3 regions of the Paraburkholderia sp. IMGN_8 genome follow, and region 1 is predicted to be linked to each of the others. Evidence: predicted binding sites of a transcription regulator. Region 1 holds the regulator's gene; each other region holds the start of a gene.
The links. The regulator HrcA, encoded in region 1, represses chaperone genes, less so after heat shock. The targets are predictions, from matches to a motif close to TTAGCACTCNNNNNNNNNGAGTGCTAA.
Positions count from the first base shown of each region.

Region 2: groES (co-chaperone GroES) is a predicted target of HrcA. The motif match lies at 8,394-8,420, and genes of this name have one in related genera.
Region 3: rpoH (RNA polymerase sigma factor RpoH) is a predicted target of HrcA. The motif match lies at 2,424-2,450, and genes of this name have one in related genera.

Region 1 covers NZ_CP150900.1:3,845,081-3,855,408, reverse strand. The annotation lists gene glnE (bifunctional [glutamate--ammonia ligase]-adenylyl-L-tyrosine phosphorylase/[glutamate--ammonia-ligase] adenylyltransferase) at 1-2,532, shown strand, start outside; gene recN (DNA repair protein RecN) at 2,574-4,244, opposite strand; gene WN982_RS17525 (NAD kinase) at 4,315-5,211, opposite strand; gene WN982_RS17520 (hypothetical protein) at 5,328-5,477, shown strand; gene hrcA (heat-inducible transcriptional repressor HrcA) at 5,527-6,546, shown strand; gene hemH (ferrochelatase) at 6,712-7,782, shown strand; gene WN982_RS17505 (RNA-binding S4 domain-containing protein) at 7,791-8,198, shown strand; gene WN982_RS17500 (hypothetical protein) at 8,170-8,331, opposite strand; gene grpE (nucleotide exchange factor GrpE) at 8,710-9,300, shown strand; gene WN982_RS17490 (thioredoxin family protein) at 9,336-9,773, shown strand; gene dnaK (molecular chaperone DnaK) at 9,926-10,328, shown strand, end outside.
Region 2 covers NZ_CP150900.1:3,653,382-3,663,709, forward strand. The annotation lists gene iscB (RNA-guided endonuclease IscB) at 1-936, opposite strand, end outside; gene pyrR (bifunctional pyr operon transcriptional regulator/uracil phosphoribosyltransferase PyrR) at 1,423-1,953, opposite strand; gene ruvX (Holliday junction resolvase RuvX) at 1,940-2,380, opposite strand; gene WN982_RS16705 (YqgE/AlgH family protein) at 2,377-2,955, opposite strand; gene WN982_RS16710 (hypothetical protein) at 3,187-4,596, opposite strand; gene WN982_RS16715 (rubredoxin) at 4,832-5,002, opposite strand; gene WN982_RS16720 (hydroxymethylpyrimidine/phosphomethylpyrimidine kinase) at 5,331-6,191, shown strand; gene groL (chaperonin GroEL) at 6,338-7,978, opposite strand; gene groES (co-chaperone GroES) at 8,031-8,321, opposite strand; gene WN982_RS16735 (hypothetical protein) at 8,940-9,170, opposite strand; gene WN982_RS16740 (porin) at 9,232-10,328, shown strand, end outside.
Region 3 covers NZ_CP150900.1:4,031,086-4,041,413, forward strand. The annotation lists partial or broken gene WN982_RS18300 (2-isopropylmalate synthase) at 1-939, shown strand, start outside; gene WN982_RS18305 (nuclear transport factor 2 family protein) at 1,156-1,539, opposite strand; gene WN982_RS18310 (acyloxyacyl hydrolase) at 1,583-2,146, opposite strand; gene rpoH (RNA polymerase sigma factor RpoH) at 2,512-3,447, shown strand; gene cydP (cytochrome oxidase putative small subunit CydP) at 3,782-4,042, shown strand; gene WN982_RS18325 (cytochrome ubiquinol oxidase subunit I) at 4,032-5,624, shown strand; gene cydB (cytochrome d ubiquinol oxidase subunit II) at 5,662-6,798, shown strand; gene cydX (cytochrome bd-I oxidase subunit CydX) at 6,827-6,943, shown strand; gene nagE (N-acetylglucosamine-specific PTS transporter subunit IIBC) at 7,061-8,842, opposite strand; gene ptsP (phosphoenolpyruvate--protein phosphotransferase) at 8,936-10,328, opposite strand, start outside.

The DNA of each region.
Region 1 (10,328 bases):
GGCGAGGCGGATGTCGCCGAAGTCACCGGTGCAATGACCGATCTGGCCGAGACGACGATTCAGCGCGCGCTGGCGGTTTTGTCCGCCGAACTCGAAGTGCTTTACGGCGAGCCGCGCGGACCGCAAGGCGAGCGGCTCGCTTTAGGCGTAGTCGGGATGGGCAAGCTGGGCGGGCGTGAGCTGAACGTGTCGTCGGATATCGACCTGATCTTCATCTACGAGGAAGACGGTGAGACCGCGGGTGGTCAGCGTTCGCCGATCGCCGTGCAGGACTTTTTTACGCGTCTCGGTAAGCGGTTGATCGGCGCTTTGGCGGAAGTGACCGCCGACGGTTACGTGTTTCGCGTCGATATGCGCTTGCGGCCGAATGGCGATTCGGGGCCGCTGGTGTGCAGTCTCGGCATGCTCGAAGAGTATTTCTACGTGCAGGGCCGCGAGTGGGAGCGTTATGCGTGGATCAAGGGGCGGCTCGTGTCCGAGGGCGCGAGCGATGCCGCGCAGCGGTTGCAGAAGCAGCTCGACGCGATTGTCACGCCGTTCGTCTATCGCCGTTACCTCGACTTCGGCGTGATCAGCGCGATTCGCGCGCTGCATTTGCAGATTCGCCAGGAAGCGCAGCGCCGTGCGTCGATGCGGCCCGACAAGGCCGACGACATCAAGTTGGGTCGCGGCGGCATCCGCGAAATCGAATTCAGCGCGCAGGTGTTTCAACTGATCCGCGGTGGCCAGGACGCCGGTTTCCGCGTGCGGCCGACGCTCGCGGTGCTGCGGCACGCGGCCACGCACGGGCTGATCGACACGGCGGTCTGCGTGAAGCTTTCGCAGGCGTACCGCTTCTTGCGCGAGCTCGAACATCGTCTGCAATACCGCAACGACGCGCAGACCCACGCGATGCCGGTCGATCCCGAAGCGCGCGTGGCGCTCGCTCGCGCGATGGGTTGCGACGACTACGCCGCGCTGATGGTGAAGCTCGACGCCCACCGCGAATTCGTCGAACAGCAGTTCGACCAGATTTTCGCCGACAAGGTGAGCGGCCGCGACGGCTGCGGCGCACCGGAGGACGGCGCGGCGGTGTGGGTCTGGAGCAGCGCGCTCGCCGACGACAGCGCGGACGCAGCGTTGCAGGCGCGTCTGATCGAACTGGGTGTGGCCGAGCCGGGCGATCTGCTGGCGCGGCTGCGCGCGGTCTGGCAATCGTCGCGTTACGCGGGGCTGGCGGAGCGCAGCCGGCAACGTTTCGACATCGTCGCGCAGCGCGCGCTGGAAGCCGCGCGTACGCTGGAGCCGGCCGGGCGGCGCGGCGACACGGTGGCGCGCTTTTTCGACCTGCTCGAAGCGGTGAGCAGGCGCGGCGCGTATCTGGCGCTGCTGACCGAATATCCGCAGGCGCTGCATCGGGTGCTGTCGGTGCTGGGCGGTTCGAGCTGGGCCGCCGGCTATCTGATTCGCCACCCGCAATTGCTCGACGAACTGCTCGACGACGAAGCGATCGCCAGTCCGTTCGACTGGCCCGAGTTCAAGCGCACGCTGCGTTTGCGTCTGGCCGCCGCCGACGGCGTCGAACAGCAGATGGACCTGCTGCGCCACGCGCATCAGGCCGAGGTGTTCCGCATCCTGCTGATCGATCTCGCCGGCAAGCTGAGCGTCGAACACGTGAGCGATCGGCTGTCCGAACTCGCCGATGCCGTGCTCGACGTGACACTCGAAGCCGTCTGGAAGCAGTTGCCCAAACGCCATCGCGAGGTGCCGCGCTTCGCGGTGATCGCCTACGGCAAGCTGGGCGGCAAGGAACTGGGCTACGCGTCCGACCTCGACGTGATCTTCCTCTATGACGATCCGGACGATGCCGCCGCGGACGTCTACGCGACCTACACGCGCCGCCTGATCACCTGGCTGACCACCGCGACCGGCGCCGGCACCTTGTTCGACGTCGACTTGCGGCTGCGGCCGAACGGCGAGTCGGGCCTGCTCGTCACCGATCTGGATGCGTTCCGCCGTTATCAGTTGCGCGAAGGCGACGCCGCGAACACCGCGTGGGTCTGGGAGCATCAGGCGTTGAGCCGGGCGCGCTACTGCGCGGGCGACGCCGATATCGGCGCGAAATTCGAAGCGATCCGCGAACAGGTGCTGACGACGCCACGTGAGGCCGCGCCGCTCGCGAAGGAAATCGTCGAGATGCGCGAGCGCGTCGAGGCCGGACATCCGAACCATACGGCGCTGTTCGACCTGAAGCACGACCGCGGCGGGATGGTCGATATCGAATTCACCGTGCAGTACTGGGTGCTGTTGCACGCGGCGAGCGATCCGGAACTGATCCGCAATACCGGCAACATCGCGTTGCTGCGCGAAGTGTCGCGTTTCGGCTTGATGAGCGAAGCGGAGGCGGAGACGGTGGGCGCGGCGTATCGGACCTACCGGAAGTTGCAGCACAAGCTGCGTCTGGATGGGATGGAGAAGGCGCGAGTGGAGCCGGCTTCGGTGGCAAGCGAGCGCGAGGCGGTGCTCGCGTTGTGGAAGCGGGTGTTTGGCTGAAGGCGCGTGGCCGGCCGGGATGATCTTCCGGCCGCTTGCGCTTAAGCCGCCAGCATTTCCTTCGCGTGTTTGCGGGTGGTCGCGGTGATCTCCAGGCCGCCGAGCATTCGTGCGACTTCTTCGACGCGGCTCACCCGGTCGAGCGAGGTCACGCTGCTGACCGTGCCGCCTTGGCCGTTGCCCGCTTTCGCCACCTGGAAATGATGGTCGCCGCGTGCGGCCACTTGCGGCAAGTGTGTCACGCACAGCACCTGGCGCGCCTCGCCGAGTTGATGCAGCAAACGGCCGACGACCTCCGCGACGCCGCCGCCGATTCCTGTATCCACTTCGTCGAAGATCAAGGTCGGCGTGGGGCTTGCCGCGCTGGCGATCACGGCCAATGCGAGGCTGATCCGCGCCAGTTCGCCGCCGGAGGCAACTTTCGCAAGCGGTCGCAACGGCACGCCCGCATGACCGGCGACGCGGAATTCGACCTGTTCGAGGCCGTGCGCGCCGCCTTCCGGCAGCGGCACCAGGGCGACTTCGAAGCTGCCGCCTTTCATCGACAGTTCCTGCATGCCGGTGGTCACCGCCGCGCCCAGCGCCTTGCCGGCCTTGGCGCGTGCCTTTGACAGCTTCTTCGCTTCGGTGAGGAAATCTTCCTTGGCCTTGGCTTCGGCTGCGTGGAGGCTGTCGAGGTCGGCTGCGGCGTCGAGCGCGGCGAGTTGCGCGCGGCGCGCTTCGTGTTCTTCAGGCAGCGTTTCCGGCTGCAAGCGGAATTTGCGTGCCGCCGAATGCAATGCGTCGAGCCGTTTTTCGACCTGCGCGAGCCGGTCCGGATCGAGTTCGAGCTTTTGCGCGTAGTGGCTCAGCGAATATGCCGCTTCCTGCAACTGGATCTCGGCCGGTTCGAGCGCGGCCAGCACGTCGTTCAACGCCGGGTCGATCTCCGCGAGGTCGCGCACCTTCGAGACAATCGAGGCCAGATGCGTGATCATGGCCTCATCCGATTCGGACAGTGCGCCGAGCGCGCCTTGCACGCCGTCGATCAGGTTGGCCGAATGCGACAAGCGCCGGTGCTCGGTGTTGACCTCTTCCCACTCGCCCGGCTGCGGCGCAAGCTTGTCCAGTTCGGTGAGCTGCCACGCGAGGCGCTCGCGTTCGAGCTGCAATTCGCGGTCGCGGGTTTGCGCGTGCTCGACGGCCTGGACCTTGTCGCGCCACGTGCGCCATGCTCGCGTCACGATTGCCGCGGTTTCGGTGAGACCGGCGTGCGTGTCGAACAGCTCGCGTTGCGCGTCCGGGCGCATCAGCAACTGGTGCGCATGCTGTCCATGGATATCCACCAGCATCTCGCCGACTTCACGCAACTGCGTGAGCGTGGCCGCCGTGCCGTTGATGAACGCCCGCGAGCGGCCGTTTGCATCCACCACGCGGCGCAGCATCACGGTGCCGCCGTGATGGCCGTCATCGGCCGCTGTGCCGAGCGCCTGTTCGTCGAGCCATTGCTCGACTTGTGCATGCGTCTCGAACTCGGCGGTGATGTCGGCCCGGCTCTCGCCGGTGCGCACCACGCTCGCGTCGGCGCGGGCGCCGAGCGCGAGCGCCAGCGCGTCGATCAGGATCGACTTGCCGGCGCCGGTTTCGCCGGAGAAAACGGTAAAGCCGCTGTCGAATTCGAGATCGAGCGCGGCGACGATGACGAAGTCGCGTATCGAGAGGTGGCGAAGCATGGAGGTCGTCTGATGAGCTTAAAGTTGCGGGCCGCGGCGGTCGAGCCGGTTCGTTCGGGTCCGCTCAGGGCTAGATATCTTCTTCGTGCGACGGGTATTCGTTCCAGTGCAGTTTTTTGCGCAGCGTCGCGTAATGGCTGTAGCCGACCGGATGCAGCATCGGCACCGTATGACGCGAGCGGCGTACTTCGATCGTGTCGCCCAGTTCGAGCGAGGTGAACGACTGCATGTCGAAATTGACGTTCACTTCGCGGCCCGAAACGATCTGAATGCTGACCTTCGAGTCGTCCGGCAGCACGATCGGCCGGTTCGACAGCGCGTGCGGCGCGATCGGCACCAGCACGATGCCTTGCAGTTGCGGATGCAGGATCGGCCCTTGCGACGACAATGCGTAGGCGGTCGAACCGGTGGGTGTGGCGACGATCAGGCCGTCCGAGCGCTGGTTGTACATGAAGCGTCCGTCCACCGACACATGCAGCTCCGCCATCCCCGAAAAGCCGCTGCGGTTGACCACCACGTCGTTGAACGCCAGCGCGTGATAGATCGGATTGCCGCCGCGCATGATGCGCGCCTCGAGCAGCATGCGTTCTTCGCGCTCGAAGTTGCCGGCGAGCATTTGCGGCACGATCTCGCTCATGTCGGAGATCGGGATGTCGGTGATGAAACCGAGCCGCCCGTGATTGATGCCGATCAGCGGCGTGCGGTACGGCGCAAGCTGGCGACCGATGCCGAGCATCGTGCCGTCGCCGCCGAGCACCACGGCGACGTCGGCGCGCGCACCGATCTCGGCGGGACGCAGCGCCGGGTAGTCGGTGATGCCGATTTCGGCGGCGGTTTCTGCTTCGAACACGACGTCGAAGCCTCGCCTCGCGATGCACGAGGCGAGCGCGGTCAGCGGCTCGCCGATGCCCGGCGTATTGCTGCGCCCGACGAGCGCGACGGTCTTGAACTGGCTGGTCACTTGCATGCCGGCATTACACCATAGGTAGGGCCTGAAAAGAACCGCAGACAGACCCGGTAACAGGCCAGCCAACGCGGCCTGCCAGCGCGTTGCACGATTATCGTTAGAATGGTGAAGCCTTGATGACACGCGTGCGGGTTGTGGCCGGGCAGCGTGTCACTGGCGGATTCGCCGCACTGGCCGCTGACAAGGCGCCGGGCAAAGTGCCGGACCCGATGCAAAGCGCCGCCCCGCCAACCGGCGGCGCGCCGGGCGGCGCCTGGCGCGGTTGACGCCGTTAGCGCTCGCGATAGTCGCGTCATTGAGCTAAAATTTTCCGTCATGCTAGATCCCCGCGCACAAACCCTCCTCAAAACGCTGATCGAGCGCTACATCGCCGAAGGTCAGCCGGTCGGCTCGCGCACGTTGTCGCGCTATTCCGGCCTCGAATTGAGTCCGGCGACGATCCGCAACGTGATGTCCGACCTCGAGGACCTGGGGCTCGTGATCAGTCCGCACACTTCCGCGGGCCGCATTCCTACGCCGCGAGGCTACCGGCTGTTCGTCGACACAATGTTGACCGTCGAATCCGCAGCCGACGAGGAAGCCGTTACCCGTACCGTGAAGACTACGCTGCAGGCCGGCGAGCCGCAGAAAATCGTCGCGGCGGCGGCCAGCGTGCTGTCCAACCTGTCGCAGTTCGCCGGCGTGGTGCTGACGCCGCGGCGCAGCCACGTGTTCAAGCAGATCGAGTTCATGCGCCTGTCCGACAAGCGCATCCTGCTGATCATCGTGACGCCCGAAGGCGACGTGCAAAACCGCATTATGGCGACCCAGCGCGACTTCTCTCCGTCGCAACTGGTTGAAGCCTCCAATTACATCAATGCGCACTTTGCGGGCCTGTCGTTCGACGACGTGCGCCGGCGCCTGCGCGAAGAAATCGACGCGCTGCGCGGCGACATGACCACGCTGATGCACGCTGCCGTTACGGCCAGCACCGACGAATCCGACACCGGCGAGACCGTGCTGATCTCCGGCGAGCGCAATCTGCTCGAGGTCGCCGACCTGTCGTCGGACATGGCGCGGCTGCGCAAGCTGTTCGATGTGTTCGACCAAAAAACCAGTCTCCTTCAGTTGCTTGATGTGTCGAGTCACGCCCAGGGCGTGCAGATTTTCATCGGCGGCGAGTCGAATCTCGTGCCGATCGAGGAAATGAGCGTCGTCACCGCGCCGTACGAGGTGAACGGCAAGATTGTCGGCACGCTCGGCGTGATCGGGCCGACTCGCATGGCCTACAGCCGTGTGATTCCGATTGTCGACATCACCGCCCGCCTGCTTTCGCTGACTCTCAGCCAGCAGTAAGCATTTGCAGCGGCGGTTCATGCTGAAAATGATGCGCGACGGCGCGCGGCTTGCCAATCGGCCGAATGGCCAGGGTGTCCTGGCAGACCCCGCAATGGACCGCGCCGCTATAATGAATCTCACCTGAAACCGACTTTCCGCCTCAAGCGGCTATTCCTGTTGCCTATGCGCTTCGACCTCGAGCGGCCTTCGCAGAACGCCACGTCGCACCGTGTCGCCGTGCTGCTGATCAATCTCGGCACGCCCGACGCGCCGACGCCGCGCGCGGTTCGCCGCTATCTGGCCCAGTTCCTGTCCGACCCGCGCGTGGTCGAAATTCCCGCTTTGATCTGGCAGGTGATCCTGCGGCTGTTGATTCTGCCGTCCCGGGGCCGTGCGTCGGCCAAGAAGTACGCGGCTGTCTGGATGCCTGAAGGCTCGCCGCTGCGTGTGTACACGGAGAAGCAGGTGGAAGGTTTGCGCCATTTGCTGCAATTGAACGACTACACGGTGCTGGTCGACTACGCGATGCGCTACGGCACGCCTGGCATTCCGGCCATGCTGAACCAGTTGAAGCTCGCGGGCGCCGAGCGCGTGCTGCTGGTGCCGATGTATCCGCAATATTCGTCGTCGACCACGGCCACGGCTTTCGACGATGCTTTTTCAGCGCTCAAGCGGATGCGCAATCAACTGGAAATCCGCACGGTGCGCCAGTATGCCGATCATCCGGCGTACATCGCCGCCCTGGCCGCACAGGTGCACCATTACTGGCATCAGCACGGCCGCCCGGATTTCGCGGCGGGCGACAAGCTGGTACTCAGTTTTCATGGCGTGCCCAAGCGCACGCTCGACCTCGGCGATCCGTACCACGAGCAGTGCCAGCAAACCGGCGCGTTGTTGATGCACGCGCTGGAACTGACGCCGGTGGAATGCCGGATTACCTTCCAGTCGCGTTTCGGCAACGCCGAATGGCTGCAGCCGTACACCGCGCCGACGCTGAAGGAACTAGGCTCGGCGGGAGTGCAGCGGGCCGACGTGTTCTGTCCGGGCTTCACCGCCGATTGCCTTGAAACGATTGAGGAAATCGGCATGGAAGTGCGCGACGAGTTCCTACATGCAGGCGGCAAGGAATTTCACCGGATTCCCTGCGTGAACGCCTCGCAGGCATGGATTGCCGCGCTAGGTGAGATCGTCGCGCAGAATTTGCAAGGCTGGCCGGTGCAGGCGGCGCCTGTGCCGCACACGGCAGGGGCGTAGGCGGACTCATGAATTACAGGGTTTCAACCGAACCGGGCGCCAGGCTGCGCATCGACAAATGGCTCTGGGCAGCGCGCTTCTTCAAGACGCGCTCGCTCGCGGCGGATGCTGTCGACAAAGGGCACGTGCGCATCGGCGGCGCCAGCGTCAAACCGGCTAAGGACGTGCGCGTCGGCGACCTGGTCGAAATCGAGATCGAGCGAATTGTCTGGCAGGTGGAAGTGCTAGGCGTGTGCGACGTGCGCGGCCCGGCGAGCGTCGCTCAGACGCTTTATGCGGAAACCGAAGAGAGCAAGGTAAAGCGGCAAGTCGAGCAGGAGCGGCGCAAGACATATCGCGAGCCGGCCGCCGTTTTGCACGGCAGGCCGACCAAGCGCGACCGGCGCATTATCGACAAATTTTCAGGTGGGGATTGAACAGCTGTTCCATCGTCGCGTGCACACCGCCGTACTCGGTGGTGTGATCGTTGACGGCGCCGGACATGCAGATGGTCGTGGTGCCCGCGATCAGTACCAATGCGACCACCGATATTGCAAAGGTCAGTTTCACGGTACTCCCCTCAGGAAGATGCAGGACGGAAACGGGCTAATCAGGTGGAATTGCAAAATGTCGGAAAGGTTTACGTCAGATTAGGGTTAACGTGTCTTTTCCGATGCTTTATTGGAGCATAGGCCACTTGTCGGGCGCACTCAATCTCAATCTGATTGCGGCACGATAATGGTTGTAACCGGGCATTTCCGCCGCATATCCGTGGTCCGAAAAGTCCCGGGCGAGCCGCTTGAAATGGTTGTTTCAGGCCCCATCTGCCGTTTCGATACGCGGTAGCGCGCGGCGGCTGTTTGTCGTGTTTTTGCAACGCACAAACTGCGCCAGTTTCCGCTCGATGCCGCCACCGTTGGCTTTTACTTTTTAACGACTTTCAGCGACATGGAAAACACGCAAGAGAACCCGACGAGCCAGAATCCCACGCCCGCCGACGAAACCGAGCGCCAGGCCGCCGAGGCCGCAGCATCCCAGCAGGACGCGGCGGCAACCGCCGCTACTGCCGCCGACTCGCCGGCAGCGGGCGTCGAGGCCGCGCTGTCCGATGCCCAGGCCAAGATCGCGGAGTTGCAGGAGAACTTCCTGCGGGCCAAGGCCGAGACCGAAAACGTGCGCCGCCGCGCTCAGGAAGATGTGACCAAGGCCCATAAGTTCGCGATCGAAAGCTTCGCCGAGCACCTGCTGCCTGTGGTCGACAGCCTCGAGGCCGCGGTTGCCCACTCGTCCGACGACCTGCAGAAGGTGCGCGAAGGCGTCGAACTGACGCTGCGCCAGCTCACCGGTGCGCTGGAGAAGGGCCGCGTTGTCGCCCTGAACCCGGTCGGGGAGAAGTTCGATCCGCACCGCCACCAGGCTATTTCGATGGTGCCGGCCGATCAGGAGCCGAACACGGTCGTCGCCGTGCTGCAAAAGGGCTTCGTGATCGCCGACCGCGTTCTTCGTCCGGCGCTCGTGACTGTCGCGGCACCGAAGTAAGCGCTACAAGCCGTTTCGCCCCGGCGAGCACCGTTATGGCCAACATTCCCGTCGACGCAACCGCGTTTGCCGCGTTCGACATGGTGGAGCTCAGCGCCGAGTCGTTCGACGTCAAGCTGGCCGAGGCCGGGGATGAACTGGCCGTGGTGTTTTTCTGGGGTCTCGACTGCTTCAACTGCGAGATCGCGAAGAAGGCGATGCTGACGCAGCCGGACGCGATTCGCGCGCTCGGTCTCCGATGGTTTCACAGCAACGTCTACGAGCACCGCGAACTGGGCCGTCGCTTCATGCTTCACGGCGTGCCCACATGGTTCTTCTTCCACCGTGGCAAGCGGCTCGGCCGGGCAACCGGCTGGCACCGCCTTGGGCAGTTCGAGGCGGCGGTCGCGGCCGCGCGGGAAAAAATCCGGGCGGCCACAGCCGGCGGCAGTGCGCGAGGTAGCGACAAAAGCGGCAAAAGTTCGAGCGATTGAAAAAAATTAAAGACCGCATCGCAAAAGAGGTCTTGAAAACGATGCGGACGCACTCATGTTGAGTGCAGGTATGAATTGAGGGCGGAGTGCCTTACCGCCAGATGGGCAAAAAGGCGCTTCCCGCAGCGATCAAAGTCAGGAGATTAGTAAAAATGGGCAAAATCATCGGCATCGACCTCGGCACGACCAACTCGTGCGTGGCGATCATGGAAGGCAATTCGGTCAAGGTGATCGAGAATTCGGAAGGCGCGCGCACCACGCCGTCGATCATCGCTTACATGGAAGACGGCGAGATTCTCGTCGGCGCGCCTGCCAAGCGTCAGTCGGTTACGAACCCGAAGAACACGCTGTACGCAATCAAGCGCCTGATCGGCCGCCGCTTCGAAGAAAAGGAAGTGCAGAAAGACATCGGTCTGATGCCGTACAAGATCATGAAGGCCGACAACGGCGACGCATGGGTCCAGGTGCGCGACGACAAACTGGCTCCGCCGCAAATCTCGGCGGAAGTGCTGCGCAAGATGAAGAAGACCGCTGAAGACTACCTCGGCGAGCCGG
Region 2 (10,328 bases), 190 kb from region 1:
GCTACGGTTGTATTTCGTTCGCCCGCCGGAAGCGGTTTCGACCGGAAGGCCGGTGGCGCGCAAGGCATTGATCAGCGCCCAGCGAGTCGCATTGACGGCCGAGGCATCCTTGAGCGAGCGCCGGACCTGGGCCGTGATGCGCGCGAGGCGCGCCTTGTCCTTCACGAAGACGTCGAGCGGCTGCGCGGCCTTGCGGATGTTGCAGGGTACGCAGGCAATTGCCAGGTTCGAAACCCGGTTCGAGCCGCCGCGCGCACGCGGCACGAGGTGCTCGATGTTGAGCGGCACGTTCTGCACGTCACAGTAGCAGCACTTGCGCATCCACTTCTCCAGCAGGTACTCACGCAGCTCATACCCGAACAGGGTTCCCTGCTGGTACTCGATGCCGGTGACTTCCGGATTATCGAGTGCCTGCATGTCAAAGCGCACGAGTTCAGTGCTCGCCGCCGTTATCGGGGCCCAACGCTGGAGCCGCTTGACCCAGGCGAGCGTCGTATCCACTCGATGTCGCAGAGATGGCGCGAGCCATCCTGCAGGCCGGGTACGGTTCAGAAAGCGCGGTGCGCGGTAGCGCAGCGTGCCGCGCCGACGGCGACGCATGGCGCGCCGCGCGGTGAGCGCCTCGCTGATTTGCCGGCCGCGATGGACCAGCTCGAACAGGTTGAGCACCACGGCGCCGCGATGGATTTCTCCCGTCGAGGCGTCGACCTGTTCAGTGTCGCGGACCAGCGCCAGTCCGGTGGCCTTGCTGCCCGGGTCCAGCTTGATGCGCAGGGGTTGCGCTGCACTGCTGTGAAGCTCGCGGTCGACGAGCCGGATAGCGAAGGGCATGAGGCGATGTACGCGCGCACGCCCGCGCGCGAGCAACAACCTCGCGCGCTTCTCGCTGCACGGCATCAATGGCTTGCCCGACCTGTCCAGAACGAATACCGCCAACTGCAGCTCCTGGTGTTCACCCGGAAAACGTCCGGTGCGTTGCCCTTACGGGCCTGGTGACGGGCGCCTTGCGGCGCCGCTCCCCTCGACCATGTTGTGCAGCAGGGGGCGAGAAAACCTGCCGGTCGCAGCCCGTTTCGTGCCTACCCGGGGCTTGTCTGCTGCTGCGACTTCCAGAGCGCCAGACTCAGGAAGCATCTGGCGGTGGGTCTGCTGTCTCCTGCACAACGGTACGTCTTGCGACGGATGGTCTGGTCAACCTCAGACTTGCGGATTGCTACCCCACAAGCCTCGGCCTTTAGGCCGGGGTGATTGACGGTGTACCTGCTTCAAATACGGGTTTCAACGTAATCGGTGTCGATGCGGACTGCTTGCGATGGTTTTGGGCTACGCCGGCCCTTCGCGCGAAACGCGGCGGCCGCCGGCTCGAAGCCTTTGTGCCGGGCCAATTGCCCAATACGGCGTTCGAAACGCGCAAAGCTGCGTTCAATCGACGCGTGCCTCGGTGTGAAAAGAGAAACGCGGGTGGCCTGCCGCGCCGCCCTCTTCGCGGGCCAGCACGAGCGTGGCGTCGGCGGGCACGTCCACCACGCCGCCGACAAAACGCGCCGCCACGGGCAGCTCGCGTCCGCCGCGATCGGCCAGCACCGCCAGGTCAACCGACGCCGGACGGCCATAGTCGTACAGTTCGTTCACCGCCGCGCGAATCGTGCGGCCGGTGTACAGCACGTCGTCCACCAGCACGATGCGGCGCTTTTCCACCGAAAACGGCAGCGAGGTCGGGCTCGCCTGCGAGTGCAGGCCTTTTTTCGCGTAATCGTCGCGATGCAGCGCAACGTTCACCACGCCGAAGCTCGGCACGTGCAGGTCGCGCGCGAGACGCTCGGCAAGCCACGCGCCGCCGCTGTAGATACCGGCCAGCACGGCACCGTCGGTGCCGCCGAGTTGGTCACCGTAAGCCGCGAGAATCTGTTCGAGCAATGCGCGATAGAGCGCTTCGGCGTCAATGGAACTCATGATCGTCGGAAAATCCGTCTAGATATTGCTGGAGGATGATGCTGGCGGCTTCGGCGTCGAGCATGTCGGCGCGGCCCTTGCCGGCGCGGATTTCCGCCTTCGCTTCAACTGACGAATAGCGCTCGTCGATCCATGTCACCGGTAGATTGAAGCGGCCGTTCAGCTGGTTGCCGAAGCGCTTCGCGAGTTGAGTCATTTCGTGCGGCGTGCCGTCCGGGTGCATCGGCAGGCCGACTATCAACGCGTCCGGCTTCCACTCGGCGATCAGCTTGCCGACTTCCTCGAAACGGTATTCGCGGCTGCGGTTCTGCACAATCACGAGCGGCCGCGCGCTGCGCGTGAGCGAATTGCCGACCGCCACACCGATCCGTTTTTCACCATAGTCGAACGCAAGCAGCGTCGCCGCACGTCCGGCCGCGAGACTCATGCGTGACCTGCTTCGCCCGACAGCATCGACAGCGAAACGCCGAGCAGCGCGAGCGCGGCTTCGAAACGCTCTTCGGCGGGCACGTCGAAGACGATTTTCGGGTCGGCTTCGACCGTGAGCCAGCCGTTCTTCGAAATCTCTTCTTCGAGCTGGCCCGCGCCCCAGCCGGCGTGGCCGAGCGTGAGCAGGAAACGTTCCGGGCCGGTGCCGCTCGCGACGGCTTCGAGCACGTCTTTCGAGGTAGTCATTTCGAGCCCGCCGGGCACCGACATCGACGACGTGTAAGTATTGCCGTCTTTCGGATCGTGCAGCACGAAGCCGCGCTCGGTTTGCACCGGGCCGCCGAAATACACGGGCACATGCAGAAGGGGTTCGATCTCGAGCTTGAGATCGATGCGACTGAAGAGCGCTTCAAGGTCGATATCGGTCGGCCGGTTGATGACGAGGCCGAGCGCGCCGCGCTCACTGTGATCGCAAAGGTAGACCACCGTTCCTGAAAACGTGGGGTCGGCCATGTTCGGCATGGCGATCAGGAACTGGTTGGTCAGATTGATGCGATCGGTACTCTTGGACATAGTTCGGATTTTAGCAAAGACGATGCAGGATGGCGGGCTTTGAGCGTGGGACCGCGAGCCATCGACGGCGATTCAAGTTCCACTCTATCATGCACGCCGCCCTTGGCCACGGTGCGCGATAGAGGTGTTTTCGACACGCATGCTGCTTGTCTTGAGGTTCTTCCCGGCTCCTCCGAGTTCGTGCGTGTTACCGATGTGCTCCAAAGGCAGGACGTGACACGCAGATACGGCTCATGCGCCGCCCTGCTCGATCGCCCGCGTCAACGCGGCCAGCGTCGCGGCGCTGCCTGGCGGCGCCACGCCTGCGGCCACCTTGTGCAACATCGCGCGCAATGCTTCGGCGGTTTGCTCCAGCGTGCTCGCCGCCGGCGCTTCCACGATCACGTGCGAGCGCACCGCCGGCGTCGACACGCCGGCATGCGCGCGACGGCGCCACGCGAGCCCCAGCGCGTCGGCTACCAGCGCTACGTGGCCGAGGCCCAGCGCGCAGGCGGCGGCGCCGAGCCGGTAGGCGGCGTCGCCTGCTTGCAGCGCTTCGCTCGGATCGGCTTTCTCGGGCTGATCGGCAGCGCGGGCGTGCTCGGTCAAAGCGGAGATCGATGCATCCGCTGTTTGCAGAAAATCTTCGTAGGCGTGCGCGTTAACGGTCAGCACGCCCAGTTCGCGCGTCGGCATAGCGTGTGCGGCGGTAAACGCCTGCGTCTGCGCGGCGCCTGCTTCCCAAAGCATTTCCGATGCCTGGGTGCCGGCGACGTGCCAATCGACCGTCAAGCCGTAATCGTGCAGCACTTCGACCTGATCGGCGTCTTCCGCCGCGGCGCCGAATAGCGCGTAGTCGCGCCACAACAGTGCAAGCGTCGCGCGCACCAGCGAGCGCGGCGCGCGCTGGATACCGCGCGCGTGATCGGCCAGCGCGAGGTTGCAGCGGGCGTAGAAACGCCGCGCCTCGGTGTCCCCGGTGGCACGGCCGCTGACGCGCAACGCCTTGGCGCAGGCTTTGGCGAGCCGCCAGAAATCGTAGGGATCGGGGCCGGTGAGTTCGGTGAGACAGGCGTCCAGTTCGTCGAGCGCTGCGTTAGTGGCGGCGAGCGCCGCGCCGCTGTTGTCGGGCTGCGAGCGCAACACCGGCAGCAACGCACGCTCGTAGCGCGCCCGCAAATGGGCCAACTGATCGGCGGACTGGGCATGCAGCGACACCGGCGGCACGGGGCGCGCAGCCAGCGCGAGGTCTTCGAAGGCAACCGTGGAACTGGGCGTGTGCTGCGACAAATGCGCGCCGAGCGCGCGGTAGTGGGTAAACAACGTTGGCGAACAGGACAGTTCGCGCAGATTGTGGCGCTCGAGGGCCGCGCGAAAATCGTTCAGCGCCGCGCCGAACGCGGGCCGCGCGCTGTCGGCGTCTGCTGAATGGCCCGACGCCAGCGGCGACACCAGCACCAGCGCGTCGGCGAAACGTTGCGCGCCGAGCCAGCCGGCTTCGCGCAAGGCGTGGGACGTGCGCAGCAACGCCGCGGTGCTCTCGCCGTGCTGCTCGAACGCTAACAGCGCCTCTGCCAGCGCAAGCTCGGCGGAACGGACAGCGCCGCCGCGCGGATTCGGTAATGCATCGAAGGAATCGGGTGCAGCGGATCGAAGAGTCATGGGCAGGCGACACGAAGCTGACGGGCCGTCGCGAGGGCCGCACGCCGATTGATCGGCTAGCGCGCAAACTGGCGACAGAACAATGACAGACTACCGCTGCGACACGGCACAATCGAGGACGTTCCGCGTCGGCACGTGGTGCTGAATGGCTTGGGCGCGCCGAATGTGTTCGATCCGACCGCCGCCGCATGCACGGCACAACCTCAGCCGGCGACCGCCGGCTATCTCCCGGACCTCAGATCTGGACCATCTCGAAGTCTTCTTTGCGCGCCCCGCATTCAGGACATGTCCAGTTGATCGGCACGTCCTCCCAGCGCGTGCCCGGCGCAATGCCTTCGTCCGGCAAACCGGCTTCTTCGTCGTAAATCCAGCCGCAAATCAGGCACATCCAGCTTTGATATTCCATTCTTGTGTCGCGTCTTAAAGTCCGTTGAAACGGGAGCCATGATGGTACCGTGTTGCCGCCCCAATGCCTAGCAATCAGAAACGCGCACACCAGGGTCTGTTCACATATGAACAGACCCTGGTGTGCGGCGGCTTTGGCTATGCCGGTTGACTCGGCTTGCACGATGGTTGCGGCGCCATGCCGCTGCTAGCGTGCGGCTTGTGCGCTACTTGCTAGAGGCCAGCGGCCCGAGGATGCGAAAAAACGCCCCCGCGACGGTTTAGGCCGCATAATTGAGCCGATTGCGCACCGGTTGCGCTTAAATACACGCTCCTTTTAGTCAATTTTCATGCCCAGCGACACGCCTCCGATCGTCCTCACCTTCGGCCTTTCCGATCCCACCGGCGGCTCCGGCCTGCAAGCCGACCTGATGACACTCGCCAGCATGGGATGTCACGGCGTCACTGTGCTCACCGGCTATACGGTGCGCGACTCGGCCAGCTGCGACGAAGTCACCGGGCTCGACCCGGAAGTGGTCGCGACCCAGGCGCGGATGCTGCTCGAAGACATGCCGATCGCCGCGTTCAAGGTCGGTGCGTGCACGCGTGCGGAAGTGGTGAGCGCGATCGCCGAGGTGGTCGCGGATTACGACGACATCCCGCTGATACTCGCACCCGACTTCACGCTCGACGACGAACACGTGCTCGCCGCCGACGAACTGCGCGAAGCGATCGCCGATCTGCTCGCGCCGCAAACCACGCTGCTGGTCGCCGACCACGCCACGCTGCTGGCCCTCGCCCAACCGGACGGCGACGCCGAAGCGCCGAGTCTCGATGCAGCGATCTCGCATCTGCTGTCGCAAGGCTGCGAATACATTCTGTCGACGGAAACCGGCACGCATCGGCTCGTTAATACGCTGTACAGCGAAGACGGCCAATTGCGTCAGGACATGTGGGACCGCGGCAGCCATCGCATCATGGGTTTGACCGATACGCTGGGCGCGGCGATTGCCGCTTTGCTGGCCAATGGTCAGGAACCGGCCGAAGCGGTGCGCGAGGCGCAGGAGTATCTGTATCAGGCGGTGCAAAGCGCTTTCCGCCCGGGCATGGGTGCGTATCTGCCGGATCGGTTCTTCTGGGCACGCAGCAGCGACGATGAAACGCCGCCGACGGCCGGCAAGGACGCCACGCCGGGCGAAGCGCGGCATTGAGGCATCCTTCAGCGCGCCTGCCAGACAAATAGCAGGCGCCCATAAAAAAACCCGCATTTCTGCGGGTTTTTTCTTTTGGGAAGCACGCATTGCGGCGCGCTTCCCCATGTGTTTCCAATGAGCCTCGCGAGCAAGGCCCACCGAAATTACATGTCCATGCCCATGCCGCCCATGCCGCCGGGCATACCGCCGCCCATCGGAGTATCTTCCTTCGGCAGTTCGCACACAGCTGCGTCGGTGGTCAACAGCAGGCCTGCGACCGAAGCTGCGTTTTGCAGCGCCGTGCGCGTCACCTTCGTCGGATCCACGACACCTGCGTCAACCAGGTCGACGTACTCGCCGGTTGCCGCGTTGTAGCCGAAGTTGCCCTTGCCTGCTGCAACAGCTGCCACCACGACGCTGGCTTCTTCGCCGCCGTTCGTGACGATCTGGCGCAGCGGCTCTTCCATCGCGCGCAGCACGATCTTGATACCTGCGTCCTGATCGGCGTTAGCGCCCTTCAGGCCGGCGATTGCCGTACGTGCGCGGATCAGCGCGACGCCGCCACCAGCAACGATGCCTTCTTCCACAGCTGCGCGCGTTGCGTGCAGTGCGTCTTCGACACGTGCCTTCTTTTCCTTCATTTCGACTTCGGTCGCAGCGCCGACCTTGATCACTGCAACACCGCCTGCCAGCTTGGCAACGCGCTCTTGCAGCTTTTCACGGTCGTAGTCCGACGTTGCTTCTTCGATTTGCGTGCGAACTTGCTTCACACGTGCTTCGATGTTTGCAGCTTCGCCAGCGCCGTCGATGATCGTGGTGTTTTCCTTGCCCACTTCGATACGCTTCGCCTGGCCCAGTTCAGCCAGCGTTGCCTTTTCGAGCGTCAGGCCGGTTTCTTCAGCGATGACTTGACCGCCGGTCAGGATCGCGATGTCTTCCAGCATGGCCTTACGACGATCGCCGAAGCCCGGAGCCTTCACAGCAACCGTCTTCAGGATGCCGCGGATGTTGTTCACCACCAGCGTAGCCAGCGCTTCGCCTTCGACGTCTTCTGCGATGATCAGCAGCGGACGGCCAGCCTTGGCGACTTGTTCCAGTACCGGCAGCAGATCGCGGATGTTCGACACCTTCTTGTCGTGCAGCAGCACGAACGGGTTTTCGAGCACAGCAACTTGCTTGTCCGGGTTGTTGATGAAGTACGGCGACAGGTAGCCGCGGTCGAATTGCATACCTTCGACAACGTCCAGCTCGTCTTGCAACGACTTGCCGTCTTCCACCGTGATCACGCCTTCCTTGCCGACCTTGTCCATCGCTTCAGCGATACGGTCGCCGATCGACGAATCGCTGTTCGCCGAGATCGCGCCGACTTGAGCGATTTCCTTGTTGGTCGTGCACGGCTTGCTGATCTTGCGCAGTTCTTCGATTGCTGCGGTCACAGCCTTGTCGATACCGCGCTTCAGGTCCATCGGGTTCATGCCCGATGCAACGTACTTCATGCCTTCGCGAACGATCGACTGAGCCAGAACCGTTGCGGTCGTGGTGCCGTCGCCTGCGTTGTCGCTGGTCTTGGAAGCCACTTCCTTGACCATTTGCGCGCCCATGTTCTGGAGCTTGTCTTTCAGTTCGATCTCTTTTGCGACCGAGACACCATCCTTGGTGACCGTCGGGCCGCCGAAGCTGCGTTCCAGGACAACGTTGCGACCCTTCGGGCCCAGCGTGACCTTCACGGCGTTCGCGAGGATGTTCACGCCTTCAACCATCTTGGCACGGGCGGAATCACCGAATACGACGTCTTTAGCTGCCATCTTCTAACTCCTTGAATTCTTGGGATATAACCGGGGAAGTAGCGCCTTGCGCTTACTTCTGCACCACGGCCATGATGTCTTCTTCGCGCATCACGAGCAGTTCGTTGCCGTCGACCTTGACGGTCTGGCCAGCGTACTTGCCGAACAGGACGCGGTCACCAACCTTTACGTCGAGCGCGATTTGCGCGCCCTTGTCGTCACGCTTGCCCGGGCCGACTGCCAGAATTTCGCCTTGATCCGGCTTTTCTGCTGCGGCTTCGGGGATCACGATGCCCGACGCGGTCTTGGTTTCTTGATCCAGACGTTTGACGATCACGCGATCATGCAAAGGACGAAGGTTCATACATACTCCTCTCTTGATTGAGACTGAAGAACGCTTAGAAAACCCAGCTGGCTGAGCCAACCGGCGATGTTGTTAGCACTCTCGTGCAGCGAGTGCTAATTATATGGACGGGTGGTGACAAATTCAAGAAGGGATGTGGGGCTGGTGTCGAGATTCACTTAACTTTGAACCTGGTTCACTTAAGTCTGAACCTTGCGTTGCAGCAAAAAACCGATTCCATCAGACAACTTCCTTTTAAAACATATACCTACACGCTTTCCGCGCACATTCGCCAGGCGTCATCGGATCAGGCGTGGACGGCCATTCAGGGAATCAGTGCACCACAATTAGATGCGCGACCGTCCTGGCAGGGGGAAAACCCCTATCCGGCTGATAGTCTGACGTGTTGCCAGCCTTCGTGCTTCCATGAAGCGGCCGCAGGGTTGCCAGATTAGACCAGAGCGATGTCGCCGAAGACAGCCCCCGACAACCCCAACCGAGTCGATTGCACCACCTGCGTCGAGACATATCGCATTCGATCTGCTTGCAATGGACTGCTGAAGGTCTGCTGAAGGTCTGCTGCCGACTTCGACGAATGAGTACTGCGAGGTCAAACGGCCACCCCGACTATTCTGGTGTCTAGTCGCGCTTCTGCGGCTTTGTCCTTTCAGCCTGGCCTGCAATCGGCTCGACAACGCTGAGCAGCAGCAGGCATAACAGGGCTGTTCCGACCATATACAAGAATTCGCTGGCGGTGTCCGGTGATACGAAAGTCAATCCAATGTTGTAAACGGGAGACACAAAAATTGAAAACAGGTCCCGATTTAATTTGACGGAAATATCATTGCGCGCAGGCCAAAAGCCGCGCATGAACCGCAGCGGTTATATAGACCAGCGGTTTGCCTTACAACTAAACATGGGGAGACACTCTGTGAAGAAAACCATCAGCGCCATCGGCGGCGCACTTATCGCCATCGCGGCCCAATCCGCTTTCGCGCAAAGCTCGGTCACGCTGTACGGCATCGTCGACACGAGCGTCCGCTATCTCACCAACGCCAATGCCAACAACGACAGCCAGGTATCGATGGGCGTCGGCCCGATCACCGGAAGCCGTTGGGGCTTGAAGGGTTCTGAAGACCTGGGTGGGGGCTTGTCTACGGTGTTCCGGCTTGAGAACGGCTTCAACCTCTGGAACGGTCAGTTTGCGAGCCAGAATACCCTCTTCAACCGGATGGCCTATGTTGGGCTGTCTAGCAACCAGTATGGCACGGTGACCTTCGGTCGCCAGAATACGCCGCTATTCGACCAGCTAGGGAACGTCTACGACCCGCTGACCGTCGGTAACTACGATCAGGACGGCTGGCTGCCTGGCGCACTCGGCTATGGCTTGCGCCAGAACAACTCCGTCAAGTACAACGGCCAGTTCGGCGGCCTGAACGTGGAAGCCATGTATAGCTTTGGCGGTGTGGCCGGCAGCACCGGCGCGAACAACATGTACGGCTTGACGGCGTCCTATACGTACGGCGGCTTGTCCCTTGATGCAGGCTTTCAGCAGAACAGCGATGCGCACAACAACAAGTTCAATGTTGTCAACGTGAGCGCTGTCTATGCGTTCAGCACGATCAAGGCCTATGCAGGCTGGCTGCATGCGCAGGACAATACCGGCATCGTCGACCTTTACATGGCGGCCGCAAACTCGCCGGCTGCCGGCTTTTCGGCGCCGGTGACGAATACCAACCGCATCGACGACGGCTTCTACGTCGGTACCACCTGGCAGGTCACGGCGCCGCTGCTACTGACTGCGGCGGCCTACTACGATCACTCCCGCAATGCGTTGAACGCCGACGGCACTACGCTCGGCCGCGGCGTCCGCTACTCCGGCGTGCTGCTAGCCGAATACTCGCTGTCCAAGCGGACCGAAGTGTATGGCACGGTCGATTTCATCCGCGGCACTGGCGCGGCGAAAGCAGACTTTCCGGGCCGCAACAACCAGACCGGCGTCGCGCTCGGCCTTCGCAACGTATTCTG
Region 3 (10,328 bases), 190 kb from region 1:
CGCCTGACCGGCCGAAAATGGCCGGGCCGCACGATCAACCAGGCGCCGATCTGGATGAGCACCGATCTGCGCGATGGCAATCAATCGCTGATCGAATCGATGAACGCCGCGCAGAAGCTCGAATTCTTCGAAATGCTGGTGGCGATCGGCTTCAAGGAAATCGAAGTCGGCTTTCCGTCGGCCTCGCAAACCGACTTCGATTTCGTGCGCAAGCTGATCGACGAGCACCGCATTCCCGACGATGTGACCATCGAAGTATTCGTGCCGGCACGCGCCGAGTTGATCGCGCGGACTTTCGACTCGCTCGAGGGCGCACCACGCGCCATCGTGCATCTGTACAACGCGATCTGTCCGTCGTTTCGCAAGATCGTCTTCAACCAGTCGAAGGACGAAATCAAGGCGCTGGCCGTCGAAGGCACGCTCGTCATCAAAGAGCACGCGCAGGCGCGGCCCGCCACGCGCTGGACGTTCCAGTATTCGCCGGAAACCTTCAACATGGCCGAGCTCGCCTTCGCGCGCGAAGTGTGCGACGCGGTTGCGCAGACGTGGCGGCCCACGCGCGATCACAAGATGATCGTCAACCTGCCCGCGAGCGTCGAGGCCGCGACGCCGAACGTGTTTGCCGATCAGATCGAATGGATGGACCGCAACCTCAGCTACCGCGACAGCATCGTGCTGTCAGTGCATCCGCATAACGATCGGGGCACCGCGGTGGCCGCGGCGGAACTCGCGCTGCTGGCGGGTGCGGACCGCATCGAAGGGTGTTTGTTCGGCAACGGCGAGCGCACCGGCAACGTAGATCTTGTGACGCTCGCAATGAACCTCGATACGCGAGGCATCGACCCGGGCCTCGATTTCTCCGATATCGATGCAGTGCGGCGCATGGTCGAGCGCTGCAACCAGATTCCGGTGCATCCACGCCATCCGTATGCGGGCGATCAGTCAGGAAAAGCTGTCATGGCGGGAGGCACGCCGGCCGTGCCCGATGCCGTGGACCAGGATCACGTGTTATCGATGGAAATGGACCACCGCGTGGTGGCCTGACACGGCCTGACGTTGCGTCAGGCGCGGCACACCCCGCCCGCGCCCCGCTGCTGGCCGCTCACAAAGCGCAACCGGCGAAACGCGGCGAGCTCACGAGGCTCGCCCAACGGCTCACTCGATCGCGCAACGCGTCGCCTGCCAGGCGATCAGGCGCCATTGCCCATCTTCCTGCGTATGGATCGCCGTGTATGCAATCGGAAACAGCAACGCCCCGTTATTCGCTTCCATCTCGATCAGCGCCCGCCCGGTGACGACGCAGGTCTCTCGCCCGACCGGCAGCACCTCTTGCGACTGCACCTCGATCTGCCGATAGCGGCGGCGCCCCGCTGTAATGCCGTCGATGAACTGCCGCTTCGTTTCGCGCTTGCCGTTCGTGTGGACATAGCTCACGTTCTCCGCGAGCAGCGTATCGAGCGACGGCCCGTCGCCGTCTACCATCGCGCGAAAGCGCTCGCGCTCGAGCCCGCGAATCGCTTCGATCATTTTTGCCGCCATTGCTCAGCCCCTCGCACCGATGAGCCGAACGCGGCCACGGTCGTCAGAAGTTATATTGCAAATATAGCTGGCTGAAATTTATACCAGGATTCGGCTCTTTGATACCGCCATTGGAAATATGCTGGAACCGGTAGCCCGCCAGATACTGCTGGTGGCTGCCGAATTGCACGCCGACGCCCGCCGTCTCGGCGAACTGGAAAGCCGTCCCGAGGCTGAACGACGTAGAAATTCTGGGACTCGACAGCAGCCGGATGCCCGCACCCGCTTCAATATAAGGGCGGATCGAGCCTGAACCCTTGATGAAACGGATGATCGGCGTCACGCCGATTTCGCCGATGTTGCTGTGTACGTCCCCTTCGTTCGTATGCCACCAGGCCAGGTGCGCTTCGCCGATCAGCGAGAAGTGCCAGTCGCCGATCTGCCACCACGTCAGATTCGGATCCCAGACGAAGCCGAGATCGAACTTTTTCACATGGTGATCCGCCACGCCCGCGGCGACTTGCACCCCGAACTGATCGGCCGCGGCCAATCCCGATATCCCAAACAACGCAGCCGCAGAAGCGACTTTTAGAGCCAGACCACGCAAAGCCTTTTTTTTGTTCTTCATCGAACACCCAAAGCTATGGTCAAACGTTGATGATGTTTTACAGTCTCGCCTATTCTAAATACAAATCGGATCTGGCGCTTCGTATGAAGAAACCAAAATTTTTGCAATTAGTCACTTCAATTTTAGAAAATATCGGTCACTTATAAGTATGAAGATGACTTGCCAGGGTAAATCCTACGGCTTGCACACAGCCGGCAGCAGGAGCGTATCATGGCTATTGAATTCAGAATTTCAATAGCAAAAGACGGAACCTGGATGACCCTACGCCCTCTAAGTATTAGCACTCGGGAAATCAGAGTGCTAACATCCAACGCTGGAGTCGATCCCTGACCACGCTTTTGTCTGATTCCAAAGGAGTTTCCTACGTGAGCCATGCAATGACCCTTCCGAATACTCTGAGCCCGTTGTCGGCTAAGGCCGCTTCGGCAGGTGCGCTGGCGCTCTCGCATTCCTCGCTGCTGCCCGGTCAACTGGGCAATATCGACGCCTACATCCAGGCCGTAAATCGGATTCCGATGCTGACGCCGGCGGAAGAGCGCCAGTTCGCCACCGAATTTCGCGAGCAGGACAATCTCGAGTCCGCGCGCCGTCTCGTCCTGTCGCATCTGCGGCTGGTCGTGTCGATCGCGCGCAACTATCTCGGTTATGGCCTGCCGCATGCCGACCTGATCCAGGAAGGCAATATCGGCCTGATGAAGGCCGTGAAGCGCTTCGACCCGGAGCAGAACGTGCGCCTCGTGTCGTACGCCATGCACTGGATCAAGGCTGAGATCCACGAGTACATTCTGCGCAACTGGCGCATGGTGAAGGTCGCCACCACCAAAGCGCAGCGCAAGCTGTTCTTCAACCTGCGCAGCCACAAGCAGGGCTTGGGCGCATTCACGCCGGACGAGATCGAAGGTCTCGCCAAAGAGCTGAACGTGAAGCGCGAAGAAGTGGCCGAGATGGAAACGCGGCTGTCCGGCGGCGATATCGCGCTGGAAGGTCAGGTCGAAGACGGTGAAGAGTCGTACGCGCCGATCGCCTATCTGGCCGACTCGCATAGCGAGCCGACCGCCGTGCTGGCTTCGCGTCAGCGCGACAAGCTGCAAAGCGACGGCATCGCCAGCGCGCTGGAATCACTGGACGCCCGTAGCCGCCGCATCATCGAGGCACGCTGGCTGCATGTGGAAGACGACGGCTCGGGTGGCTCGACGCTGCACGAACTGGCTGACGAATTTGGCGTGTCGGCGGAACGTATTCGCCAGATCGAGGCGAGCGCAATGAAGAAGATGCGCAGCGCATTGGCCGAATATTCGTAACACATAAAGACATTCAGAACGCCGGCTTGCCCGGCGCGATGTTTAGTCGCAAAGCCCTGCCCTCGCAAGACGGCAGGGTTTTTTTCTGCTCGCGCACCGGAACGCTCGTCCACGCGCAAACTCACAACGAACACGCCCACCGAGTGTGCTTTTCTTGACGTACCACAAACTTCATCGCAATACTGCTCAACGGGGCGATGCTCGCGACCCAATGCCGCAGCGCCAATTCACGCGTGCAAGGTCACTGCTCCTAAAATCGGGATGCACTCGCCAGACCGCAGAAGCGGCCTGGTTCCAGCCGGAATCACCGGCGTGAAGTCGCCTTCGACCGATCATGACCATAGCCCTCAATCGCAATAACAGCCCCCGTCCGGGCCTGCGCAAGCGGCTCGCCGGCTGGGTGCGCGGTCCGACGCTGGCGCGGGATATCGCCATCGTCCTCGCCATCAAATTCGCATTGCTGATGGCGCTCAAATACACGTTCTTCAGTCATCCGCAGGCGGAGCATATGTCGCTGCCGCCTGAGCAAGTCGCGCAGGCGCTGCTGTCCGTGCCTGCCTCGCATCCGTCCCAAGGTGATCAACATGCCCGTTAGCGAAGTCGTAGAACTGTCGCGCCTCCAGTTCGCCATCACGGCGCTTTATCACTTTCTGTTCGTACCGCTCACGCTCGGCCTGTCCTGGCTGCTGGTGATCATGGAATCGGTCTATGTGATGACCGGCAAGCAGATCTACAAGGACATGACCCAGTTCTGGGGCAAGCTCTTCGGCATCAACTTTGCGATGGGCGTCACCACGGGCCTGACGCTCGAATTCCAGTTCGGCACCAACTGGTCGTACTACTCGCACTACGTCGGCGATATTTTCGGCGTGCCGTTGGCTGTCGAAGGCCTGATGGCATTCTTCCTCGAGTCGACGTTCGTCGGGCTGTTCTTTTTCGGCTGGAAGCGGCTCTCGAAAGTGCAGCACGTGACCGTCACATTCCTCGTCGCACTCGGCTCGAACCTGTCCGCGCTGTGGATTCTGGTGGCCAACGGCTGGATGAACAATCCGGTCGGCGCCGAATTCAACTATCAGACGATGCGCATGGAACTCGACAGCATCTTCTCGGTGCTGTTCAACCCGGTCGCGCAGGTCAAGTTCGTGCACACCGTATCGGCCGGCTATGTGACGGCGTCGATGTTCGTGCTCGGCGTGTCGTCGTGGTATCTGCTCAAACGCCGCGACACCGAATTCGCCTTACGCTCGTTCGCGATCGCCGCGGGCTTTGGCCTCGCGTCGACGCTGTGCGTGATCGTACTCGGCGACGAATCCGGCTACCGTACCGGCGAAGTTCAGCAAGTGAAGCTGGCCGCGATCGAATCCGAATGGGAGACGGCGCCCGCCCCCGCACCGTTCACGATCTTCGGCATTCCGAACCAAAAGGAAGAACGCACCGACTACGCTATCCGGATTCCGTATGCGCTCGGCCTCATCGCAACGCGCTCGATCGACGAACCGGTGGTCGGCCTGAAAGAGCTGATGGCGCAGAACGAAGTGCGCATCAAGAACGGCATGCTGGCCTACGCCGCGCTGCAAAAGCTGAAACAAGGCGACGCAACCGACGATGCCAAAGCCGCCTTCGACGCGCACAAGAAAGACCTCGGCTACGGACTGATGCTCAAGCAGTTCACCGCCAACGTCACCGATGCAACGCCGGATCAGATTGTCCAGGCCGCCAAGAAGACGATCCCGCCGGTGGCGCCCGTGTTCTTCTCGTTCCGCCTGATGGTCGGCCTCGGCATTCTGTTCCTCGCGACCTTTGTGCTGGCGTTCTGGTTCTGCGCGCAGCGCTCGCTGCTGCTGGACAAGCGCCGCTGGTTCCTGCGCTGGGCTGTATGGGCGATTCCGCTGCCGTGGCTCGCCGCTGAATTCGGCTGGATCGTCGCGGAAGTCGGCCGTCAACCGTGGACCATCGCCGGCATTCTGCCGACTGCATTGTCCGCGTCGAGCCTGACGCCGACCGATCTGTATCTGAGTATCGCCGGCTTCGTGGTGTTCTACACGGTGCTATTCATCATCGAAATCATGCTGATGTTCAAGTACGCGCGGCTCGGGCCTTCGTCGCTGCATACCGGGCGCTATCACCACGAACAACAGCCGCTGAATCAGCCGCTGCCGACCAACACGGCCGCATGATTCGCCGCCAAGCCGTTTTAAGGGAAAAATCATCATCATGGATTACGCAACCCTCAAACTGATCTGGTGGGTGCTGATCGGCGTACTGCTGATCGGCTTCGCGCTCACCGATGGCTTCGACATGGGCGCGGCGATTCTGCTGCCGTTCATCGGCAAGACCGACGCCGAGCGGCGCATCGTCGTGAACACGGTCGGCGCGACGTGGGAAGGCAATCAGGTGTGGTTCATCACGGCGGGCGGCGCGATGTTCGCCGCGTGGCCGCTGGTGTATGCAGCGTCGTTCTCCGGCTTCTACTTCGCGATGCTGCTGGTGCTGTTCTCGCTGTTCTTCCGGCCGGTCGGATTCGACTACCGCAGCAAACGCGAAGACCCGCGCTGGCGCAGCGCGTGGGACTGGGCGCTGTTCGTCGGCGGTTTTGTGCCGGCGCTGGTGTTCGGCGTCGCGTTCGGCAACCTGCTGCAAGGCGTGCCGTTCTCGTTCGACACCGATCTGCGCGTCACGTATCACGGCGGTTTCTTCGCGCTGCTCAACCCGTTTGCGGTGTTGTGCGGGCTCGTCAGCGTGTCGATGCTGGCCGCGCACGGCGCGGCGTTCGTGAAGATGAAGGCGGACGGCATCGTTGCGCAGCGCGCGTCGGTGGCGCTGCGGATTGCCTCGCTCGTCTGCGTGGTGTTGTTCCTGATCGCCGGCGCACTGATCGCGACGATGATCGGCGGCTATCAGATCGTCGACGCGGCGCCGTTCGATACGGTCGCCAATCCGCTGCTGAAAAACGTGCTCGGCGCACCGGGTTTGTGGCTCACCAACTACGCGACCTATCCGTGGATGGCGATTGCGCCGGTGGCGGGTGTGGTCGGCGGCGCGCTGGCGTTGCTGCTGGCGCGCTCGCGCTTCGAAAAGAGCGCCTTCCTGTCGACCTCGCTGATGATTATCGGCGTGATTCTCACGGCCGGCTTCTCGATGTTCCCGTTCATCATGCCCTCCTCGCTCGACGGCCGCAGCAGTCTGACGGTATGGGATTCGACCTCGAGCCGCATGACGCTGCAGATCATGCTGATCGCCGTGGTCGTCTTCCTGCCGCTCATCCTGATCTATACGAGCTGGGTATATCGCGTGATGCGCGGCAAGGTGACCGCCGCGGCGCTCGAAGAGAATAAACATTCGATGTATTGAACAGGAATACGATTAACAGGAGTTTGTGATGTGGTATTTCAGCTGGATTCTCGGTATTGGTGTGGCGCTCGCGTTCGGTGTCGTCAACGTGATGTGGCTCGAATCGCGCCGGCCTTTGGAAACGGGAAAACACAAGACGCACTAATATCCCTGCAATACGGGCATCGGTAAACGCAAAAGCGGCACCTTGATTCAAGATGCCGCTTTTTTATTGCAGCGTTACCGGAAGGAAAGCGCCGCAGGCCGCTCCCTTAGCCCGGCATCACGCCGGCAAAGGCGTCGCACCGCCCACTGCCGGCAGACGCGTCGCCAACTGTTCGGCATAACGCGATGCAGCGTCGCCGACTACGATGTGGAACGTGTCGGCCGAGACCCATGCGGTATCGAGCGCAGCCAGACGCTGACGATCGACCGCCGACGGATCGCGCACCACGACACGCAGACGCGTCGCCGCCACGGCGTCCAGCGACACCACATTGCCCGCACCGCCGAACACAGCGAGCCAACGCAACGGATCGGGGTCGAGCGGACCGCCTTGAGCGCCCGTTGCTGCCGTCACAGGCGCGGCAGAGGCAGCCGGTGCAGCAGATGCAACAGCGGCAGCCGGCTTCACGGCATCACCGCCACCTTGCGCGATCACTGTACGAATCTCATCGGCGATGATGTCCGCCTCCGGTCCGATGATCACCTGCACGTTAGTCGAGCCGCGCTTGAGCACACCACGCGCGCCGATCGTCTTCAGGTCGCTTTCCGAGACCTTGTTGGAATCGACCACAGACAGACGCAGACGCGTCGTGCAGGCATCCACCAGCGACAGGTTCGATGCGCCGCCCAGCGCAGCGATATAACGCTGTGCGCGCGGCACGACCGCGCCGGCAGCCGGCGAGACGTAACCGCCGGTCGTGAACGATTCGACCTGTTCATCGGCGGCTGCGGGTTCGCGGCCCGGCGTCGCCATATTGAACTTGCGGATGAAGAAGCGGAACAGACCGTAGTACGCCACCGCATACGCGAGGCCGATAGGAATCGCCCACCAGCCCTTGGTCGACAGGCCATAGTTCAGCACGTAGTCGATCGCGCCTGCGGAGAACGTGAAGCCGAGGTGAATCCCGAGCGCCGAGCAGATCGCGAGCGACAGGCCGGTCAGCAATGCGTGGATTACATACAGCACCGGCGCGAGGAACATGAAGCTGAATTCGATCGGCTCGGTCACGCCCGTCAGGAACGACGTGAGTGCCATCGAGAACAGCAAGCCGCCGACCACCGCGCGGCGTTCCTTCGGCGCTTCATGGAGCATCGCCAGACACGCAGCCGGCAGGCCGAACATCATGACCGGGAAGAAGCCCGTCATGAACGTGCCCGCGGTCGGGTCGCCAGCGAAGAAGCGATGCAGGTCGCCCGTCACAGCGGCGCCGCCCGGCGGCGTGAAGTTGCCGAACACAAACCACGTCAGCGAGTTCAGGATGTGATGCAGCCCCGTCACGAGCAGCAAGCGGTTCAGCACGCCGAACACGAATGCACCGATCGCGCCTGCGGTCGTTAGCCAGTGTCCGGCGAGGTCGATGGCGGCCTGCACAGGCTGCCAGACATAGCCGAGCACGATACCTATCGCCAGACACGCGACGCCCGTGACAATCGACACGAAGCGTTTCCCTCCGAAGAATGCGAGGTAGTCGGGCAGCTTGATGTCCTTATACCTGTTGTACAGCAAGCCCGCGACGATACCTGCCAAGATCCCGGACAACACGCCCATGTTGAGCTTGTCGTTGATGTCCTTCATCACCGCGATTTCGATCAGGTAACCGATCGCGCCCGCGAGCGCCGCCACGCCGTTGTTGTCTTTCGCGAAACCGACCGCCACACCGATCGCGAATAGCAACGGCAGGTTGTCGAAAATCGCGCCACCGGCGTCGGCGATCATCTTGATGTTGAACACATCGGGTTGGCCCAGTCGCAGTAGCAGGCCGGCAACCGGCAGCACCGCGATCGGCAGCATCAGCGCGCGTCCCAGGCGCTGAATCTTCAGAAACGGATTCCCATCCATTGATACCTCCAATCCTTTGTCTCGTCGTCGATCGTCGTCGAGTTCTAGCTTGACGTGTTTATGTTGCGAAGCTGGTTGCGGACCGTGTGGGGTTCAGTCCAGAGGCCAGGTTTCGCGGCTCACTGCTCTTACCGCCTGTGCCGACTCGAGCGCCAGCGCATCCTGCGCGCGTTGACGGCACAGCTGATAATCGAGATTGCGCACCCGCGCCTTGATGCCCGGCACCGACACCGGATCCACCGAGAGTTCGGTCACGCCGAGGCCGACAAGCAGCGGCATCGCAAGCGGATCGCCCGCCAGTGCGCCGCAGACGCCGACCCATTTGCCATGCTTGCCGGCGCCCTGCACGGTCGCCGCGATCAGCCGCAGCACCGCCGGATGCAAGCCGTCGGCTTGCGCCGCGAGATCGGCCTGGCAGCGGTCCATGGCGAGCGTGTATTGCGTCAGATCGTTGGTGCCGATCGACAGGAAGTCCGCGTGTTGCGACAGTTGATCGGCGAGCAAGGCCGCCGACGGCACTTCGATCATCACGCCGACTTCGATCGGCTCGGTACGGCCCAATTCGCGTGCGAATTCGTCGATACGTTTGCGGATGCGGATCAGTTCGCCGACATCGGTCACCATCGGCAGCAGGATGCGCACGGCGCCGAGCGGTTGCACAGCGAGCAGGCCGCGCAGTTGGTCGTCGAGCAGGTCCGGGCGCACTTGCGCGAGGCGGATGCCGCGCAGCCCAAGCGCCGGATTCGGTTCAGGCGGGAGCGTCAGGTAATCGACTTCCTTGTCGGCGCCGACGTCGAGCGTGCGAATGATCGCGGTGCGGCCGCTCAACGCGTCGACGATTGCCTGGTAGCTCTGACGATGTTCGTCGATAGTCGGCGCCTGCGCGCGGTGAATGAACAGCAGTTCGGTACGCAGCAAGCCGACGGAATCGGCGCCGTTGTCGACGGCGGTTTTCGCGTCGTCGAGCGTGGCGATGTTGGCGGCGACTTCGATCGCGCGGCCATCGGATGTGACGGCGGCTTGTTGCGAAGTGCGGCGGTTCGCTTCGCGCACACCGGCAAGGCGGCTACGCTCCAGACGTGCACGTTCGACGTCGAGTTCGGTCGGTGCGAACTCAAGGCGGCCGTTGGTGGCGTTCACCACCACTTGCGTGCCCTCGGGAATGGCGCGCAATGCGTCGCCGACTGCCACCAGCGCAGGAATGCCTGCTTGACGCGCGAGAATCGCCGCATGCGAAGTCGCGCCGCCACGCGCCATCACCAGCGCGGTGACGCGCGAGCGATCCAGCGACGACAGATCCGACGGCGTAAATTCCTCGGCTGCCAGCACGGCTTCTTCGGGCAACGTGCGCGCCGCCGCGTTTGAATAACCCAACGCGCGCAGCACGCGCTTTTCGATGTCACGCAGATCGGCGGCACGTTCGGCGAGCAACGCGTCTTCGATCTTCATCAGGATGACGATCTGTGCGCGGATCGCTTCGCGCCAT